DNA from 4 places in the Streptomyces sp. NPDC001970 genome. Region 1 is predicted to be linked to each of the others. Evidence: riboswitches for the same ligand, from Rfam matches in the RefSeq annotation. Region 1 holds a riboswitch; each other region holds the start of a gene.

Region 1 (4,775 bases):
TCGCCGACCAGCTGCACCTTGGCGCCGAGCTTGTCGGTGATGACCTTCCAGCCGGCCCAGTCGTCCTCGAACAGCGGGTCCTCGATCGACACGAGCGGGTACGCGGCGACGAGCTCCTCGTAGTACTCGGTCATCTCGGCGGCGGAGCGCTCCTTGCCCTCGAAGAGGTACTTGCCGTCCTTGTAGAACTCGGAGGCGGCGACGTCGAGCGCGAGGGCGATGTCCTTGCCGGGCGCGTAACCGGCCTGCTTGACGGCCTCGAGGATGAGGTCGAGGGCCTCGCGGTTCGAGTTCAGGTTCGGGGCGAAGCCGCCCTCGTCACCGAGACCGGTGGAGAGACCGCGCTCCTTCAGGACCTTCTTGAGGGTGTGGTAGACCTCGGTGCCCCAGCGCAGCGCCTCGGAGAAGGACTCCGCGCCGATCGGGGCGATCATGAACTCCTGGATGTCCACGTTGGAGTCGGCGTGCGAGCCGCCGTTCAGGATGTTCATCATCGGCACCGGCAGGAGGTGCGCGTTCGGGCCGCCCAGGTAGCGGAAGAGGGGGAGGTCCGAGGCCTCGGAGGCGGCGTGGGCGACGGCCAGCGAGACGCCGAGGATGGCGTTGGCACCGAGGGACGCCTTGTTGTCGGTGGCGTCCAGGTCGAACATCGCCTGGTCGATCAGGCGCTGCTCGGTGGCGTCGTACCCGACGAGCTCGGGGCCGATCTGCTCGATGACGGCGAGGACGGCCTTCTCCACGCCCTTGCCCTGGTAGCGGTTCGGGTCTCCGTCACGGAGCTCAATGGCCTCGAACGCACCGGTGGAGGCGCCGGAGGGCACAGCAGCACGGCCGGTGCTGCCGTCGTCGAGGCCGACCTCGACCTCGACCGTGGGGTTGCCTCGGGAGTCCAGGATTTCCCGGGCTACGACGACGTCGATGGACGGCACGAGCATCTCCTTCTGGGATGTGACGCTGAATGTGACGCAAGCGGTGCAGGGTCGCTTCGGCCTTGCGACATGAGCCTATCCGGCCCGGGGGCATCGGCCGGTCGGTGCCCGCCCCGTGGGACGAAAAAGGGAAGGAAACAGACAGAAACCCCGGCCTGGGGGCACCTCCCGCGCCCGCAGGGCTGCGGGGGAGCGTACGGGGGGAAGGTGCGCCGGGCCGGGGTGGCTGGGGGACGGGGGTGCGTGCGTCCGGTGGTCCGCCGGGTCCACCGGGGTAAGGGAGCCCCTAGGGGACTACGGGCGTCCCGGGAGTCCGGGTCGGGGAGCCCCGGAGCCGGGATCGGTCCCGGAGCCGGGCCGTCAGCTCAGGTGGAGCTTCTGGCCGGGGTGAATGACGTCCGCGTCGTCGATGACGTCCTTGTTCAGGTCGAACAGCTTCTTCCAGCCGCCCTTGACGTTCTCGGTCCCGGCGATCCTGCTGAGCGTGTCGCCGGCCTTGACCGTGTACTCGCCGTCGCCCTTCTTGACCGGGGCGGCCGCGCGAGCGGAGCGCGTGGTCGGGGCCTCGGCGCGCTTCGGCGCCGGGGCGGGGGTCTCGGCCTTGGGCGCGGCGGGCTTCGGGGCGGCCTCCGCGGCGCCACCGGTGTACGCGGCGTTGGACAGGCCCACGCCGCAGTGCGGCCACGCGCCCTTGCCCTGGCCGGCGAGGACCTTCTCGGCGACCGCGATCTGCTGCGACCTCGAGGCCTGGTCGGCGGAGGCCGCGTACGCCGTGCCGCCGTACGCGGCCCAGGTGGAGGCCGAGAACTGCAGACCGCCGTAGTAGCCGTTGCCCGTGTTGATGGACCAGTTGCCGCCGGACTCGCACTGGGCGACCGCGTCCCACTCGGAGGCGGTGGCGGCGGACGCCGTACCGGTCACGACGAGCGGCGCGGCTATCGCGGCACCGGTGACACCGGCGAGCGTTGCGAGGCGGATCGCCTTGGACGGGCGGCGGTGCGTGCCCTTGCCGGAAAGCAGCATGAAGTTTCCCCTCACCGACGCCTACGAGGTGAGCTGTCGGGTTCGGGCCAAGTGAGTTGCCCGGCCACGCGCGACCATTGCGCGCGGCTTCACCCCAAGCCGTGACCGTCCCTCATGGGGCGGACGCGGCACCTACCTTGGGTCCCCCGCTCCTGCCTACGGCGCTTGACGCGACGACTGTTCCCTTCGACCGACGGCAGGATTCGGCGTGACGGTCGACGGGGCCCGCGGTGGCGAGCGGTTCAGACCGTAAACGCACTTCTCCCCGATGTTCAAAGTCGAACATCGGGGAGAAAACGCCCTTACCTGCCCTGGACAGATGTCCGTTTTCGCAGGTGGGAGGCGGGTTGACCGGACTTGGCAGACGTAACACGCCAGTTGACCGGAAGAGACTCATGTCTCACTTGCGCAGAAGTGGACATAAGTACCCTAACTACTTCTTCAACTGCTTCTCCTTCAGGCCCAGATCGAGACTCTGGCCAGGGAGGATGAGGTCCGGGTCGGAGCCGACGGTCTCCTGGTTCGCTTCGTACAGAGCGGGCCAGCCGCCGGGCACCTCGTTCGCGTCCGCGATCGCCCACAGGTTGTCGCCGGGGCGGACGGTGTACCCATCTGCCGCAGCAGCGCCGTCTCGTGCCGATGCGTCATCCCGTGAGGCATGTCGACCGGATTCGCGATCATTGACCGAATTGCCCGCCTGATCCTCCTCGGCGGCAGAACCGCGGTGCTTGCCGGAGCCGCCCTCGGCGTCCGCGCCCTCGGTCACGTCCCGGGTGGACGCCGTCGACTCGGGGGTGGCGGACGGCTCGGTGGACGCCCCGCCCGAGGGCTTCCCGGACTGGTTGGGCGCAGGCGAGGCCGGACCGGAGGGCGGGGTCGAGGCGTCGGCCCCGTCGCCGAACGACGGCGGGTCCACCTCCTCGTCCGCCGAGCCGGTCGAGTCGCCCTTGGTGTTCGCGCCGGGCGTCAGCCCGGGGTCGACCTTGGCCTTGCCGCCGTCGATCGCGAGGCCGGTGATCACGGCGCAGCTCGCCCATGCCGACGGGCCCTGGGCGGCGAGCACCTTCTCGGCGACCGCGATCTGCTGCGAACGGCTGGCGAGGTCGGCGCGCGGCGCGTACGCCGTACCGCCGAACTCCTCCCACGTGTCCTGGGAGAGCTGCAGTCCGCCGTAGTAGCCGTTGCCGAGATCGGCGCTCCACATGCCACCGCTCTCGCAGTCCGCGACGCGGTCCCAGGTGGTGGCGTCGGCGGCGGTGGCGGAGCCCGCGCCCAGCAGCGGGATGGCGATGGCCGAGCCGGTCACTCCTGCGGCGACGACGAGGGCGGGAGCCTGGCGGGGGCGGCGGTGTCGACCGTTCCCGGAGAGCATGCGCGTGACCTTCCGTGTGACTGCAGGGGACCGGTGAGCCCCCAGGGGACCGAGGAGTCCCGAGTTGACGGTGAACGTAGCCGCATTCGAACGTCAGTCACAAGTCGATGCAGCGGAGATCACGTGAAAGTCACAGAGTTGATGGGCCGTCAGCTCGTTTGAGAAGTGAACCGAACGGGCAAGGTGCGCAATCCGCGCATGATGAGCCCCCCACGCCACCGCAATTCGGACGGATCGACCGCAAGTTGCAAGTCGGGCAGACGGGTCAGCAGCGTCGCCAGCGCGGTCTGCCCCTCCAGGCGGGCGAGCGGCGCACCGAGACAGTAGTGGATGCCGTGCCCGTACCCGAGGTGCTGGTTGTCCCGGCGCGCAAGATCGAGGACGTCAGGATCGGGGAACCGGTCCGGGTCGCGGTCCGCCGCCGCGAGGACGACGAGGACCGGGTCGCCGACGCCGATGTCCTGCCCGCCCAGGGTCAGCGACTCGGTGGCGAACCGCCACGTGGCCAGCTCCACGGGGCCGTCGAAGCGCAGGAGCTCCTCGACGCCGGTCTCGAGGAGCGTGGAGTCGCCGGCGGCGAGGGACGCCTGGAGCCGCGCCCGCTGCTCCGGATGCCGCAGCAGCGCGTACACACCGTTCCCGATGAGATTGACGGTCGTCTCGAAGCCGGCGAAGAGCAGGATGAAGGCCATGGCGGCGGCCTCGTTCTCGGTGAGGTGCTCGCCGTGGTCGGAGGCCTTGATGAGCCCGGAGATCAGGTCGTCGCCCGGCGCTTCCCGCTTCCGGTGGATCAGCTCGGCCAGATAGCCGCGCATCTTCTTCACCGACCGTGCGACCCCGCCGCGCGGCCCGCCGCCGTGCCGGATCATCATCCCCGCCCAGTCCCGGAAGTCGTCCTGGTCCTCCGGCGGGACGCCGAGCATGTCGCAGATCGCGTAGATGGGCAGCGGGAACGCGAACTCGTGGATGAGGTCGGCCTCTCCCTGAGCCGCGCCGTGCTGTTTCGCGACGATCGTGTCGATGAGCCGGTCCGTCAGCTCCTGTACGCGCGGCGCGAATTCGGCGACGCGGCGCGGCGTGAACGCCTTCGACACCAGCCGGCGGAGCCGGGTGTGGTCGGGCGGGTCGATGTTCAGCAGATGCGTCATCAGCTCCGCCTTGCGCTCGCCCGGGATGCCCGTCTTGCCCTTCGCGTGCGCCGGCTCGTCGTGATGCGCGGGATTCTTGCTGAGCCGCTGGTCCGCGAGCGCCTGCCGCGCATCGCCGTACCGGGTCACCAGCCAGGCCTCCACCCCGCTGGGCAGCCGGGTCCTGTGCACGGGCGCGTGCTCGCGCAGCCAGGCGTAGGCGGGGTAGGGATCGGTGGCGAACTCCCAGGTGAAGAGTTCGGGAGGTTCGGGGGCGGCGTCGTTCACCCCTCGACGTTAGCCCGGTCCTCGGCGGCCCGGATC
Region 2 (4,775 bases), on a different contig from region 1:
TTCACGGCGACCGGCTTCGCCTTCACCGAGAACATCCTCTATCTCGGCAATGCGTTCGGCGAGGACCAGGAGTTCGGCCACTCGGGCTTCGCGTCCGTCACCGCGGCGACCTTCTTCGTACGGATCGTGATGTCGCCGTTCGCCCATCCGCTCTTCACGGTGCTGACCGGCATCGGCTTCGGCGTCGCGGCGATCACGGCACGGCGGCGGAGGTTCCGCAGGACCGCGCTGCCGCTGCTCGGCCTCGCGCTGGCGATGGGCATGCATGCGCTGTGGAACGGCTCGGGGGTGTTCGGCCCGTGGGGCTTCTACGCGGTGTACGCGGCGTTCATGGTCCCGGCCTTCGGGCTGCTGACCTGGCTGGCGGTCTGGACCCGGCAGCGTGAGCTCCGCACGGTCGCGGCCCAGCTCCCCGCGTACGCCGCGGCGGGCTGGCTCTCCCCCGCCGAGCCGCTCGCCCTGTCCTCCATGCGGGCGCGCACGATGGCCCGCGACATGGCGGGCCGCACCCACGGCCCCGCGGCCGCCCGCGCCGTGTCCGAGTACGAGGCCTTCGCGACCTCCCTCGCCTTCCTGCGCCACCGCGCCCACCGCGGCACGGCGGGCCCGGACTTCGTCGCCCGCGAGCAGGAACTGCTCCACCACCTCTGGCAGCGCAAGCACGTCGCGTCCCCGGCGCTGACGTACGCGGCCCAGGCGTCGGGCAGCGTCTTGCTTCCGGCTCCGGCTCCGGCTCCGGCTCCGGCACCGTACCGGGACTACGGGGGCTACAACCCGTACCGGGGATAGGCCGACAGCCCTGACGTCGGGGGGGGTGCCGCCAGGGCTGCCGGGGTCGTACGAGCGCGAGGAAACGCCCGGAACAGGACGCCCGGAATCGGGCGAAGCATGTGAGCGTGAAAAGTGACGTGCAGGGTGACCGTGGACGCGAACGCCGGACGCCGGACGCCGGACGCCGGACGCCGAGAGTGGTACGACGCATCGGGGCATCGGCGCTTCGACGCATCACGAACCGTCGAAGCGCCGAACCGCCGAAGCGGTGAATCAGATGCTCTGGCCCTTGTCGCGCAGCCACGCCGCCGGGTCGATCCCGGTGCCGCCCGCGGTGTGCACCTCGAGGTGCAGATGCGGTCCGGTGACATTGCCGGTGGCGCCGACTCGGCCGATCGTCTCGCCGGTGGTGACCGTCTGTCCGGCGGACACGGTCATCGAGGACAGATGCGCGTACCAGATCTCGGTGCCGTCCTCGAGCTCCAGCACCACGCGGTAGCCGTAGGACCCGGACCAGCCCGCCGACTTGACGGTGCCTCCGTGCACGGCCTTCGCCGGCGTACCCGTGGGCGCCGCGAAGTCGAGGCCGGTGTGGTAGCCGGAGGACCACATGGAGCCGGCCTGGCCGAAGGTCGAGGTGATCGTGTAAGAGGACGTCGGCAGGGAGTAGCTCGCGGCGAGCTTGGCGAGCCGCTCGGCCTCCGCCTTGCGCGCAGCCTCCTCCTCGGCCAGCCGCTTCGCCTCCGCGGCCTCGGCCTCGGCCTCGGTCTGCTGGGCCTTCGCCTCGGCGGCCGCCTTCTCGGCGGCGGCCTTCTCCGCGGCAGCCTTCGCCTCGGCGTCGGCCTCGGCCTGCTGCTGCTCGGCCTGCTGGAGGATGCGGGCGCGCAGTGCCTCGCCCGCGCCGGCCACGTTCTCCCCGCCGTCCGTGGCGGACGACGTGTCGGCGACGGAGAGCGCCGTGAGCGGCGCCGCGTTCCCGTTGCCGTCCTGCTCGTCGGACTCGTCCGACATCAGGGAGCCCACGCCCGGCAGCGACTTGGCGTCCGGGAGGTTGTCCGTGATGGTGTCGGGCAGGGATATGGAGACGGCGGGCTTGTCCTGCGCGGTGGCCATGCCGCCGGCGCCGACCGCGGCGATGACGCCGACTCCGAGGACGGTGGAGCTCCGGGCGAGTCCGTTGCGCTGCTTGACGACGCGGTGCCTGCCTCGGACCGGGCGGACGGACTCCTCGGTCGGGTTCCACTCCTCCGCGCCGGCGGTGGGGACCCACTCGCCGGCAGGGAACCATTCGGTGGTGGGAGGCTCTTGGAGGGCAGGCTCGTTGGACGCCACGGAGGCGTGCTCCTTTCCTTCCTTCTCGCCTACCGGGTTAGCTGACGGGTTCGGAGCAGGAAGGTCTCCTACGAGCACCATAAAGTGCCCGATTCACCCCAATTGGTGGTTCCCCGGTTCCCTTGCGGAATTCGGCGCGTGCGCACGGTGCCGTCTCTTGCGACGGCTGGGACGACCGCGCTGCGTTATCGAACGTTAATAGACACCGGGGCCGTATTCCAAGCCGTTCCCACTGATCGTTAACGACTTTGCCCTGGACTTTCCGTGCGCAAGAGGGGGGAATCGGGCGAGTTGACTCCACCTCACCTACCCCACAATTTCTGACGGTGCATCAAATGTTATGCGGAGGGCTCCCTTTCGATTACGTTCCGTCGCGATCGGAGGAACCGTGGGCGATTCAGGGAACCACCGGCATCGTGCGGCGCCGCTCCGGCTGCCGCTCCCCCGGCCGGCTGACCGCCAGCAGCGCCATGTCGTCCGCCGACCCGCCGTTCGTGTGCCGCTGCACGTCGGCGACCACCGCGTCCAGCAGTTCCTCGGGGCCGGGGAAGATCCGGCCGCTCAGCCGCTCGCGCGGATCGTAGAAGGTGCCGTGCGCGTCACGCGCCTCGGACAACCCGTCCGTGTAGAGCAGCAGCGTGGCCCCGGCCGGAAACACCGCCTCGTCCACCCGGTCCGGCCAGGTCCCGAGATCGCCCATGCCGAGCGGTAGCGCCGGCTCGCTCGGCTCCAGTACGTCCAGCACGCCGTCCTCGTGCAGCACGAGCGGCGGCGGATGGCCCCGGTTGACCACCCGCACCCGCCCGTCGCCGCGCGGGATCTCGGCGAGCAGGGCCGTGGTGAACCCCTCGAACACGTCGGGCTCCGAGCGCCGCGTGCCACCTCTCTTCAGCGCCCGCTCCAGCCGCTGCGCGACCCCCTCCAGGGAGGGCTCCTGCTCGGCCGCCTCCCGGAACGCCCCCAGCGCGATGGCTACCGCCCCGACCGCGTTCAGCCCCTTCCCCCGTACATCCCCGACCACCAGCCGCACCCCGTACGGAGTGTCCTGCGCGGCGAAAAGGTCCCCGCCGATGAACGCGTCCGCACGCGCCGCCTCGTACCGCGCGGCGATCTGCAGCCCGCCGATCCGCTCGGCGGGCGAGGGCAGCACCGCCCGCTGGGCGGCCTCCGCGATCTCGCGCGCGGAGGCCAGGCGCTCGCTGCCCTGGTGTACGACCCGGTTGAGGTAGAGAGCCAGCACGGCGACGGTGAACACGGTCAGCAGCTCGGTCACCGACGGGATCTGGCCGAGCGTGCCGTTGTACGACCGCAGCCCCAGCACGGCCGCGACAGCACCGATGCCGACCAGCAGGGTGTACAGCGGGGTGAAGAAGGGGGCGGCCACCAGCGGCGACGCGGCGAAGAGGGGCGATGCGGTGTACGTCGCGGGGGTGGCCAGATCGTAGAAGATCCCGCCGACGATCAGCACCACGGGCAGCACCCGGACGATCCGGCGGCCGCCGTCCCGGCGCGGCGCGGCGCCGTCATCGCCGATGCCGTCGTCGCTGTCGCCTGTTCGCTGCCCCACCAATGGTCTCCTGCCCGGTCCGCCCACGGGGCGGACCTACCGTGCCCCACCCAGGCTGGCCGGAGCCGCGCCGCGCAGCGAATCGCCGTCGGCCAACCGGGCTAGCTCCCGGGTCTGCGTCCGGGGTCCCACGTCCACCGGGCGGACGGCCCGGGCCGCCGGCCACCAGGGGGCCCTCCTGGTGACCTCAGGAACAACGGGTCTCGGTCGGGCGCGGCCGTCGTCCGCCGTCACCCGTCGCGGCCTGTCGCGGGCCTTCGCGGCCTTCGTGGGCCTGCGTGGGACTGCGTGGGACTGCGCGGCAGTCCGCGCCGGCCGTTGCTAGTCGTCGCTGAGGTTGTGCTCCGCGTACACCTTCATCGCGTCGCGAACGAACGCCGCCGCGCCCTCGCCGTACCGGTCGTAGTTCGCCGCGAAGCGCGGGTCGGCGACGTACATCTCGCCGAGCCCGATGACGTACGACTTCGTCGGCGCGACCGTCACCGACAGCCACTCGAAATGCCGCTGCGCGATCGCCTGCACCTCGTCGCTGTCCGCTGCGAGCCCGTCCTTGAGCGCCTGGCCGAAGTCACGGGCGATCCCGGCCTGCCGGTCCTGGAAGGCCTGCTTCTCCTGGGCGCTGAGCGAACGCCACCAGCGGTCGCCCTTCTCGTATGCGTCTCGGCCCCAGCGCTCGGTGACCTCCTCCTCGTACTGGGTGTGATCGAAGCCGTCGAAGACTTCTTCCGCCATGAGTTCCTCTCCTCTCTCCGTGCGGTCGAGAGTGGTCCGCACCGAGGCGATCTGCCGCCCGATGCGCTCCCGCTCCTGCTCCAGCAGCCTCAGATGGGTGCGCAGGGCGGCGGCCGTGTCCCGCTGTCCTTCCAGGACCTGCGCGATCGCCGGCAGCCCGAGCCCCAGCTCGCGGAGCAGCAGAATGCGCTGCAGCCGGATCAGGGCGTCCTGGTCGTAGTAGCGGTAGCCGTTGCTGCCGATCCGGCTCGGCACGAGCAGCCCCAGCTCCCCGTAGTGCCTGAGCGTGCGGCTCGTCGTACCGGCTTTCCTGGCGATTTCCTGGATCGACCACTCCATGCCCTTCACGCTAGAACTTGACGTTACGTAAAGG
Region 3 (4,775 bases), on a different contig from region 1:
GTGAAGACGTCCGGCGGGGTCGAGGTGCCCGACATCGAGGCCGCCGTCGACGACGAGCTGGAGCGGTTCGCCGCCGAGGGCCCGACGCCCGAGGAGATGGAGCGCGCCCAGGCACAGCTGGAGCGCGAGTGGCTGGACCGGCTCGGTACGGTCGCGGGCCGCGCCGACGAACTCTGCCGGTACGCCGTGCTGTTCGGCGACCCCCAGCTGGCGCTCAGCGCCGTCTCGCGGGTCCTCGACATCACTGCCGAGGAGGTCAGGGCCGTCGCCCAGGCCCGGCTGCGCCCGGACAACCGGGCGGTTCTGGTGTACGAGCCCCTCCAGGCCGCCGAGGGAACCGAGGACAACGACGACGAGGAGGGGGCGGACCAGTGACCGACGCTGCCGTGACCATGGAATTCCACCCGCAGCCGCAGGCGGGCGAGGCCAGGCCGTGGGCCTTCCCCGCCCCCGAGCGCGGTGTGCTCGACAACGGGCTGACCGTCCTGCGCTGCCACCGCCCCGGCCAGCAGGTCGTGGCCGTCGAGATCTTCCTCGTCGCCCCGCTGGACGCCGAGCCCGAGGGCCTCGACGGTGTTGCCACGATCATGGCCAGGGCGCTCTCCGAGGGCACCGACAAGCACACGGCGGAGGAGTTCGCCGCGGAGCTGGAGCGCTGCGGCGCCACCCTGGACTCGCACGCGGACCACCCCGGCGTCCGCGTCTCCCTCGAGGTGCCGGTCTCCCGCCTCCTCAAGGCGCTCGGCCTGCTCGCCGAGGCCCTGCGCGCGCCGCTCTTCGCCGACAGCGAGGTCGAGCGGCTCGTGCGGAACCGGCTGGACGAGATCCCGCACGAGACCGCCAACCCGGCCCGCCGCGCCGCCAAGGAGCTGTCCAAGCAGCTCTTCCCGGCGTCCTCCCGGATGTCCCGGCCCCGCCAGGGCAGCGAGGAGACCGTGGAGCGCATCGACTCCGCGGCCGTGCGGGCCTTCTACGAGGCCCATGTCCGGCCCGCGTCCGCCACCGCCGTGATCGTCGGCGACCTCACCGGTGTCGATGTGGACGCCGTGCTCGCCGACACCCTCGGCGCCTGGACCGGTGGCGCGGCCGAGAGCCGTCCCATGCCGCCGATCACCGCCGACGACAGGGGACGCGTCGTCATCGTCGACCGCCCCGGCGCGGTGCAGACGCAGCTGCTCATCGGCCGCATCGGCCCGGACCGCCACGACCGCGTCTGGCCGGCCCAGGTCCTCGGCACGTACTGCCTGGGCGGCACCCTCACCTCCCGTCTCGACCGCGTCCTGCGCGAGGAGAAGGGGTACACGTACGGCGTGCGGGCCTTCGCCCAGGTCCTGCGCTCCTCCGCCGACGGCACGGGCGCGGCCACGCTCGCCATCAGCGGCTCCGTCGACACCCCGCACACCGGCCCGGCGCTGGACGACCTCTGGAAGGTGCTGCGCACCCTCGCCGCGGAGGGCCTCACCGACGCCGAGCGCGACGTCGCCGTGCAGAACCTGGTGGGTGTGGCTCCGCTCAAGTACGAGACCGCTGCGTCGGTCGCGGGCACGCTCGCCGACCAGGTCGAGCAGCATCTGCCGGACGACTACCAGGCGCAGCTGTACACGCGCCTGGCCGGGACCGGCACCGTCGAGGCGACGGCCGCGGTCGTCAACGCCTTCCCGGTGGACCGGCTCGTCACCGTCCTCGTGGGCGACGCGGCCGAGATCGAGGAGCCGGTCAGGGCGCTGGGCATCGGTGAAGTGACTGTTGTCACGGGCTGATTGACCGCCGGTCGGCTCCGGCGCACCCGGAGGGCCCCGTTGGCATCGTGTCAACGGGGCCCTCCCGTATGTCCGTTTTATTGGAGAGGCTGCCTGTCTGGCCTGTGGCATGCACAACAAATCTCCGTGTCCGTTTGGTGATTGAAAGATGTCCGGCTTAGCGTCTTCTGCGCTGTCCGCCGGTTGCACCAGCCGCACCAGCGGCATCGGACAGCCATCGCCGAGTCCCCGTCGGGCGCGAGCCTGGGGAGCCGGGGACCCACATGTCCCCTGGGGTGAATCGGACGCCTTCGCACTCGTGCGGAGGGGCCCGTAGGAGACCTTCCTGCTCCGAACCCGTCAGCTAACCCGGTAGGCGAGAAGGAAGGAAAGGATCAGCCACTACATGGCGTTCACCCGTGCCACCGGGAAGCATCGTGGTCCGAGCCGGCTGACGCGCAAGCGCGCGGGCATCGCCGGAGCCGCGGCCCTCGCCACCACCGGCGTCATCGGAAGCCTCGCCTCCCCGGCGCTCGCCGCCGACACGGAAAGCCCGTCGTTCGAGGACACCGGCCTCACCCAGGCCGTCGCCGCCGACACCACCCTCGCCGAGCAGATCGACGCCCAGGCCGCGGCCCAGCAGTACGAGGCCGACCTGGCCGCCGCCCGCGCGAAGGCCGAGGCCGAGGCGAAGCGCAAGGCCGAGGCCCGCGTCAAGGCGGCCCGCGAGGCCAAGGAGCGCGCCGCCCGCGAGGCGGAGCGCAAGCGTCTGATGTCCTACACGCTCCCGGTCGCCGGCTCCTACGTCAGCACGGTCTACCAGGCGGGCGGCTCGGTCTGGTCCTCCGGCAGCCACACCGGCGTCGACTTCCACGCCCCGTCCGGCACTCCTGTCGTCGCCGTCGGCATGGGCACGGTCGTGGAGGCCGGCTGGGGCGGTGCCTACGGCAACAACGTCGTGATCAAGATGAAGGACGGCACGTACACCCAGTACGGTCACCTGTCGTCCATCGGCGTCTCGGTCGGCCAGACCGTCACCCCGGGCCAGCGGATCGGCCTGTCCGGGGCCACCGGCAACTCGTCCGGCCCGCACCTTCACTTCGAGGCCCGCACGAGCCCCGACTACGGCTCGGACATCGACCCGGTCGCGTATCTGCGCGGCCACGGCGTGAGCCTCTGACGTCCACTTCCGCATCCGTGGGCCCCGGCCCGGTCATGGAGACCGGCCGGGGCTTTCGGCGTATTCAGGCCAAAAGATATCCACGGATTCCGGCAGGCCATCGGAAATTCCGGCCGGCTGCAATAGAGTCACCGAACAGACATCGTTCGACTGGGTTTCGCGCGGATTAAAGGCGGAGGTTCGGTATGCGCATTCCTGCGCGCTCGGTATGCACGGCGATCCGCGACGACATCGTCTCCGGTGTCTTCGAGCGCGGCGGCCGGCTCACCGAGGAGCAGCTGGCACGCCGCTACGGCGTCTCACGCGTCCCGGTGCGCGAAGCGCTGCGGACCCTGGAGTCCGAGGGGTTCGTCGTCACCCGCAGACATGCGGGAGCGTGCGTCGCCGAGCCCACCGAGCAGGAGGCCGCCGACCTGCTGGAGATCCGGATGCTGCTGGAGCCGCTGGGCGCCGCGCGGGCCGCGCAGCGGCGCACGGAAGCCCACCTCAAAGTGCTGCGCGGCCTGGTCAGGCTCGGCCAGGAGCGGGCGCGCCGGGGCCAGGGGGAGGATTTGCGCTCGCTCGGCGGCTGGTTCCACGAGACCCTCGCGCAGGCCTCCGGCAGCCCCGGACTCATCGCGCTCCTCACCCAGCTCCGGCACAAGATCGCCTGGATGTACGCCGTCGAGCAGCCTGCTCAGCCGGTGGAGTCCTGGTCCGAGCACGGTGCGATCGTGGACGCGGTGTCGCGCGGCGACGCGGAGCGGGCGCGGGCGCTCACCGCGATGCACGCCGAGCGGATGGCGGGGGCGCACAGGTTGCGCATCACGACGCGCGGGACGGTGAGGGCTTCGCAACATGCCGTAAACACGGCGAGCGTCCGCAATTAACAAAAGCGCCGTATACAAAGAGGGGCTATTTGAAAGCGGCAGAGCCGCAGACCGGAATTCCCGGTTGCTGCGGCTCCGCCGTTTCCATTTATTTGTCATTACCTGCCGGGGTGCGGGTGCGAGGTCCGTACCCGGGGCGGGGCAGGGGTCAGACCGTCTCGGGGAGCTCCTCGAGACCCTCGGCGACCAGCTTCGCCAGACGGTCGAGGGCGGCGTCCGCGCCGTCCGCGTCCGAGGCGAGGACGATCTCCTGGCCGCCCTCCGCGCCGAGGCCGAGCACCGCGAGCATCGAGGCGGCGTTGACGGGGGTGCCGTCGGCCTTGGCGATCGTCACCGGGACGCCGGAGGCCGTGGCGGCACGGACGAAGATGGAAGCGGGGCGGGCGTGGAGGCCCTCGGCCCAGCCGACATTGACGCGGCGCTCAGCCATGGTGATGCCCTTCAAGTCCTCAGCGGTTGTCTAGACCAGTCTCTCATGTGTGGTGCAGTGCTCGGCAACGGCCGTCGGCCGGCGTCCGGGACACTCGCGGGTGCCCTCAGACTGCACCCGCCTTCCGGGCTTCGCGACCGGTGCCCGAGCCGTAGTCTTTCCCCATGCAGACCCCGTCGGATCACGCGTACCCCGACCACTGGGAAGCCGACGTGGTGCTGCGTGACGGTGGCACCGCGCGCATCAGGCCCATCACCACCGAGGACGCCGAGCGGCTCGTCAGCTTCTACGAGCAGGTCTCGGACGAGTCCAAGTACTACCGCTTCTTCGCGCCGTACCCCCGGCTCTCCGCGAAGGACGTGCACCGATTCACGCACCACGACTACGTGGACCGGGTCGGCCTCGCCGCGACGGTGGGCGGCGAGTTCATCGCGACCGTCCGCTTCGACCGGATCGACGCCAACGGGATGCCGGCGTCCAAGCCCGCCGACGAGGCGGAGGTCGCCTTCCTGGTGCAGGACGCACACCAGGGGAGGGGCGTCGCCTCCGCGCTCCTC
Region 4 (4,775 bases), on a different contig from region 1:
GGCCAGCTCCGCCTGCCGGGCCGTCAGCGTGGCCAGCCGCTCGCCCGCCTCCGCACGCAGCTGGGCCAGCTCCCGCGCCTGCTTCTGGATCCCGGCGATCGTGGCGGCCTGCCGCGACCCGGCCCGCTCGGCCAGCTCCGCCCCGGCCAGATAGTCGTCGGGGTCGGCGGAGAGCGCGAGCTGTACCGCCGGGTCGAGCCCGCCCGCGCGGTACTGCGCGGTGGCGATCGAACCGAGTGCGTTCCGCGAGGCGTTGAGCCGCTCCGTGCGCCTCGCCGCCTCGTCCCGCAGCTCGTCCAACGACTCACGGGCCCGGTCGGCGGCTTCCTTGGCGCCGTTGTACTTCTCGGTGGCCTCCTCGGCCTCCTGGTACAGCTTGTCGGCCTTGGCCTTCAGCTGCTCGGGCGTGGGGCGGGGCTCCGCGTGTCCGGAACCGTCGAAGGCGGTGGCGGTCGCGGCACCGGCGAGCGCGAGTGTGAGGGCGGTGCGGGCGGCCGGGCCGCCGATCGTGCGCTGCTTGGGTTTGCGGTGCGCTGCCACGAGGGCCAGTCCTTCCGGAGTCCGGCGGTTCGCGCCGTACGGTCCGGCGGCGGGCCGCACAGGGAACGGCCCACCGCCGGATCCATCGGCGTGGTGGCCGGCGTGCCGCCCGGACGTGCGGCGGCGTTGGGGAGTCGGTCACCTGGGGGAGGACGCTAAACCTCCGGGGCGCGGCGAAGTGGTGACATGACTGTTATTGGCAGGAGTCGGCGGGAGTCGGACCGCCGGGGTCGCTTTCGGACCGTACGGCTAGGCTCCCGTGCCATGGACATACTCATCAATGTCTTCGTCGCCCTGCACATCATCGGCATTGCGTCGTTGCTCGGCGGCTTCCTGACCCGGATGAAGGCGATGGGCGAGGGTACGGCGCGCTTCACGCCCGCGATGCTGCACGGCGCCCTGACCATGCTGGTCACGGGCGTGGCGCTGGTGGGGCTGAACCAGGCGGACGACCAGGCGGTCAACAACCTCAAGGTCGGCATCAAGCTGGCGGTGCTGGTGGTGATCCTCGCACTGGTCTACGTCAAGCGGGACGACGAGAAGGTGGGGAAGGGCCTGTTCGGCGCGGTGGGCGGCCTGACGCTGGCGAACATCTTCATCGCCACGTTGTGGACGTGAGTCGGCCGGGGGTCCGGGGGTTGTCCCCCGGGACGGCACGGCATCGCGATGTTGTGGTGTTGTCGACCTGAGCCTGGCGTCCGCGTAAGCCGTTCGCGCAAACACCTCACGCCGCAACGCGCCCTCTTCACAGGGCGCGTTGCGGCGTGAGTGCGAGTGGGTCTACGCGGGGCGGACGCTCCCGTAGATCGGCATGTAGTAGATCGACTCCTCACGGACGTTCGCGCCCGGCTTCGGGGCGTGGATCATCATGCCGTCGCCTATGTAGATGCCGACGTGGCTGATGTCGTCGTAGAAGAAGACCAGGTCACCCGGGAGGAGATCGTTCGTGGCCACGCGCTGGCCGACCTTGACCTGGTCCCACGTGGTGCGGGGCAGGTCGACGCCGGCGGCCTTCCAGGCGGCCTGGGTGAGGCCCGAGCAGTCGTACGAGCTGGGGCCGGTCGCCCCCCACACGTACGGCTTGCCGATCTGGGCGCGGGCGAAGGTGAGGACCTTCTCGGCCTTGGCGGCGTAGGTCCCGGTCCCAGTCCCGGTCCCGGTCCCAGTCCCGGTCCCGGTACCCGTCCCCGTCCCCGTGCTCGTTCCCGTGTCCTGGTTCTGTGCCTCCTGCTGCGCGCGCTCCTGTGCCAGGCGCTCGGCCTCGGCCTCGGCCTCGGCCTTGGCCTCCGCCTCCGCCTTGGCCTTCGCCTCCGCCTGGCGGCGGGCCTCTTCCTCGCGCTCTCGCTCCAGCGCCTCGAGCCGTGCCTTCTCCTCGGCCGTCAGCTGTGACAGCAGCGTCCGCGCCTCGGCGAGCTTCTTCTGGACCTGCTCCTTGCTGGTGCGCAGCGACTGCTGGGAAGCGGTCAGCGTCTCCAGGCTCGTGGTCGCCTTCGCACGCTGCTTCGCCGCCTCCGCCTGCTGGGCCTCGAAGTCGGCGACGGCGCCGCGCTGCTCGTCGGAGAGCCGGTCCATCAGATGGGTCTGGTCGAAGTACGCCTGCGGGCTGTCGGCGAAGAGCAGCGCGGCGGTCGGCGTGACCGCACCGGTCCGGTACTGCGCGGCCGCGTACGAACCGAGCGTGCGTCGGGCCTCGTTCAGCGATTCCGTGCGCTTGGCGACGTCGTCGAGGATCGTGTCCACCTCGCGGCGCTGCTGCGCGGTCTCCTCCTTGGCCCGGTTGTACTCCTGGGTCGCGGTGCCCGCCTGCCGGTAGAGGTCGTCGACCTTCTTCTGGACCTCTTCGATGCTGGGTCTCGGGTCGGCCTGAGCACTCTGGGCGGAGAGGAGGGTGACGCCCGCGAGGGCGGCCGTCGTGAACCCGACGGCGGGGGATTTCGTACGGGGACCTGTACGGGTGCGCGTCTTGCGATGCGACGCCAAGGCCGACATCTCCTTCCGTGGACCGCCTACCGGGTTAGCTGTCGGGTTCGGACGAAACGGAAGGCTGTCCTACGGGCCGAGTTGAGCTGGCCCGATTCACCCCGGTTGTGCATGATGGGTCCCCGGTTCCGAACTTCCTTGAAGAAAGCCCGGATTCGGCGTGGGCTGCCCGATTGGCGTTGGTCACCAAGGGGGTTCGAGCCGCCTGAGCGAGCACGCTAGCCAAACTGTGGTGCCCTTGTGAAGGACGATGCGCGATATGTCCGATACATTTCCGTGACCTTCGCGTGTCGTGGTCGATACGCTACGGAGCGTGCCGGGCCGGATTCGGGACGGTTGTCGCCAAGGCGGCCGCGGGCTGTCAGTGGGGCGGCCTAGACTCGTAGAGCGATGAGCAGCCTCTTTGACGACAGCTTCCTGGCCGACCTCCGGCGCACCTCGGGCCCGGCGGGTCCCCCGCCGCCCGGGCACGACGAGCCCTATGAGCCCGACGAGCACGGCCCCCACGAGGAGGTCCCGGACGACCTCTTCGAGGGGAAGTTCGACGTGCCTCCGGCCAGGGACGCCTACTACCGGGACGGAGCGCCCCGCACCGCCGTGGACCCGGCCGCGCTGCTCGACGGCCTGAACGAGCAGCAGCGTGCCGCCGTCGTGCACACCGGCTCCCCGCTGCTCATCGTGGCCGGCGCCGGCTCGGGCAAGACCAGGGTGCTGACCCACCGGATCGCCCATCTGCTGGCGACCCGCCATGTCCACCCCGGCCAGATACTGGCGATCACGTTCACGAACAAGGCCGCGGGCGAGATGAAGGAGCGCGTCGAGCACCTCGTCGGCCCGCGTGCCAACGCGATGTGGGTCTCCACCTTCCACAGCGCCTGCGTGCGCATCCTGCGCCGGGAGAGCAAGAAGCTCGGCTTCACCTCGTCGTTCTCGATCTACGACGCGGCCGACTCCAAGCGGCTCATGGCCCTGGTCTGCCGCGATCTCGACCTCGACCCGAAGCGCTACCCGCCGAAGTCCTTCAGCGCCAAGATCTCGAACCTGAAGAACGAGCTGATCGACGAGGAGACCTTCGCCGACCAGGCCGATGGGGGTACCTCCCAGGCCGGAGGCTCTGGGGGAGGCTTCGAGAAGACGCTCGCCGAGGCCTACCGGATGTACCAGGCGCGGCTGCGCGAGGCCAACGCTCTGGACTTCGACGACATCATCATGACCACGGTCCATCTGCTCCAGGCGTTCCCGGACGTCGCAGAGCACTACCGGCGCCGGTTCCGCCATGTCCTCGTCGACGAGTACCAGGACACCAACCACGCTCAGTACACACTGGTGCGCGAGCTGGTCGGCTCCGGGTACGAGGACCTGGACCCGGCCGAGCTGTGCGTCGTGGGCGACGCCGACCAGTCGATCTACGCCTTCCGTGGTGCCACGATCCGTAACATCCTCCAGTTCGAGGAGGACTACCCGGACGCGACGACGATCCTGCTGGAGCAGAACTACCGCTCGACGCAGACGATCCTCTCCGCCGCCAATGCCGTCATCGAGCGGAACGAGAGCCGTCGCCCCAAGAACCTGTGGACGAACGCGGGGGCCGGAGCACAGATCACCGGCTACGTGGCGGACACCGAGCACGACGAGGCCCAGTTCGTCGCCGACGAGATCGACCGGCTGACGGACGCGCGCGAGGCGAAGGTCGGCGATGTCGCGGTCTTCTACCGGACGAACGCCCAGTCCCGTGTCTTCGAGGAGATCTTCATCCGCGTCGGCCTGCCCTACAAGGTCGTCGGCGGCGTGCGCTTCTACGAGCGCAAGGAGGTCCGGGACGTCCTGGCCTATCTGCGCGTCCTGGCCAACCCCGAGGACAACGTCCCGCTGCGCCGCATCCTCAACGTCCCGAAGCGCGGCATCGGCGAGCGCGCGGAGGCGATGATCGACGCGCTGGCACTGCGCGAGAAGATCACTTTCCCGCAGGCGCTGCGGCGTGTGGACGAGGCGTACGGCATGGCCGCTCGGTCGGCCAATGCCGTGAAGCGGTTCAACGCGCTGATGGAGGAGCTCGGCACGATCGTCGAGTCGGGCGCGGGGCCGGCCACGGTGCTGGAGGCCGTGCTCGAACGGACGGGGTACCTCGCCGAGTTGCAGGCCTCGACCGACCCGCAGGACGAGACGCGCATCGAGAACCTCCAGGAGCTGGCCGCGGTCGCGCTCGAGTTCGAGCAGGAGCGCGGTGCCGAGGAGGGCTCGGGCACCCTCGCCGA

The links. Region 1 has a riboswitch for cyclic di-AMP ahead of ACWCP0_RS12915 (transglycosylase family protein). Riboswitches for the same ligand answer to the same signal wherever they lie in the genome.
Region 2: linked by a shared signal. The riboswitch ahead of ACWCP0_RS24770 (M23 family metallopeptidase) and the one ahead of ACWCP0_RS12915 (transglycosylase family protein) in region 1 are both predicted to bind cyclic di-AMP.
Region 3: linked by a shared signal. The riboswitch ahead of ACWCP0_RS24585 (M23 family metallopeptidase) and the one ahead of ACWCP0_RS12915 (transglycosylase family protein) in region 1 are both predicted to bind cyclic di-AMP.
Region 4: linked by a shared signal. The riboswitch ahead of ACWCP0_RS01225 (NlpC/P60 family protein) and the one ahead of ACWCP0_RS12915 (transglycosylase family protein) in region 1 are both predicted to bind cyclic di-AMP.

Annotation. Positions count from the first base shown of each region.
Region 1 covers NZ_JBSFDW010000008.1:113,945-118,719, forward strand. The annotation lists gene eno (phosphopyruvate hydratase) at 1-935, opposite strand, end outside; gene ACWCP0_RS12915 (transglycosylase family protein) at 1,290-1,952, opposite strand; cyclic di-AMP (ydaO/yuaA leader) riboswitch at 1,956-2,126, opposite strand; gene ACWCP0_RS12920 (LysM peptidoglycan-binding domain-containing protein) at 2,386-3,324, opposite strand; gene ACWCP0_RS12925 (cytochrome P450 family protein) at 3,474-4,739, opposite strand; gene ACWCP0_RS12930 (nucleoside triphosphate pyrophosphohydrolase) at 4,736-4,775, opposite strand, start outside.
Region 2 covers NZ_JBSFDW010000022.1:17,665-22,439, forward strand. The annotation lists gene ACWCP0_RS24765 (PrsW family intramembrane metalloprotease) at 1-789, shown strand, start outside; gene ACWCP0_RS24770 (M23 family metallopeptidase) at 1,045-2,103, opposite strand; cyclic di-AMP (ydaO/yuaA leader) riboswitch at 2,115-2,250, opposite strand; gene ACWCP0_RS24775 (PP2C family protein-serine/threonine phosphatase) at 2,501-3,670, opposite strand; gene ACWCP0_RS24780 (MerR family transcriptional regulator) at 3,992-4,741, opposite strand.
Region 3 covers NZ_JBSFDW010000021.1:129,559-134,333, forward strand. The annotation lists gene ACWCP0_RS24575 (M16 family metallopeptidase) at 1-375, shown strand, start outside; gene ACWCP0_RS24580 (M16 family metallopeptidase) at 372-1,760, shown strand; cyclic di-AMP (ydaO/yuaA leader) riboswitch at 1,969-2,132, shown strand; gene ACWCP0_RS24585 (M23 family metallopeptidase) at 2,146-2,919, shown strand; gene ACWCP0_RS24590 (GntR family transcriptional regulator) at 3,105-3,788, shown strand; gene ACWCP0_RS24595 (HPr family phosphocarrier protein) at 3,937-4,218, opposite strand; gene ACWCP0_RS24600 (bifunctional acetate--CoA ligase family protein/GNAT family N-acetyltransferase) at 4,383-4,775, shown strand, end outside.
Region 4 covers NZ_JBSFDW010000001.1:258,082-262,856, reverse strand. The annotation lists gene ACWCP0_RS01235 (NlpC/P60 family protein) at 1-540, opposite strand, end outside; gene ACWCP0_RS01230 (hypothetical protein) at 805-1,158, shown strand; gene ACWCP0_RS01225 (NlpC/P60 family protein) at 1,321-2,529, opposite strand; cyclic di-AMP (ydaO/yuaA leader) riboswitch at 2,528-2,691, opposite strand; gene pcrA (DNA helicase PcrA) at 2,911-4,775, shown strand, end outside.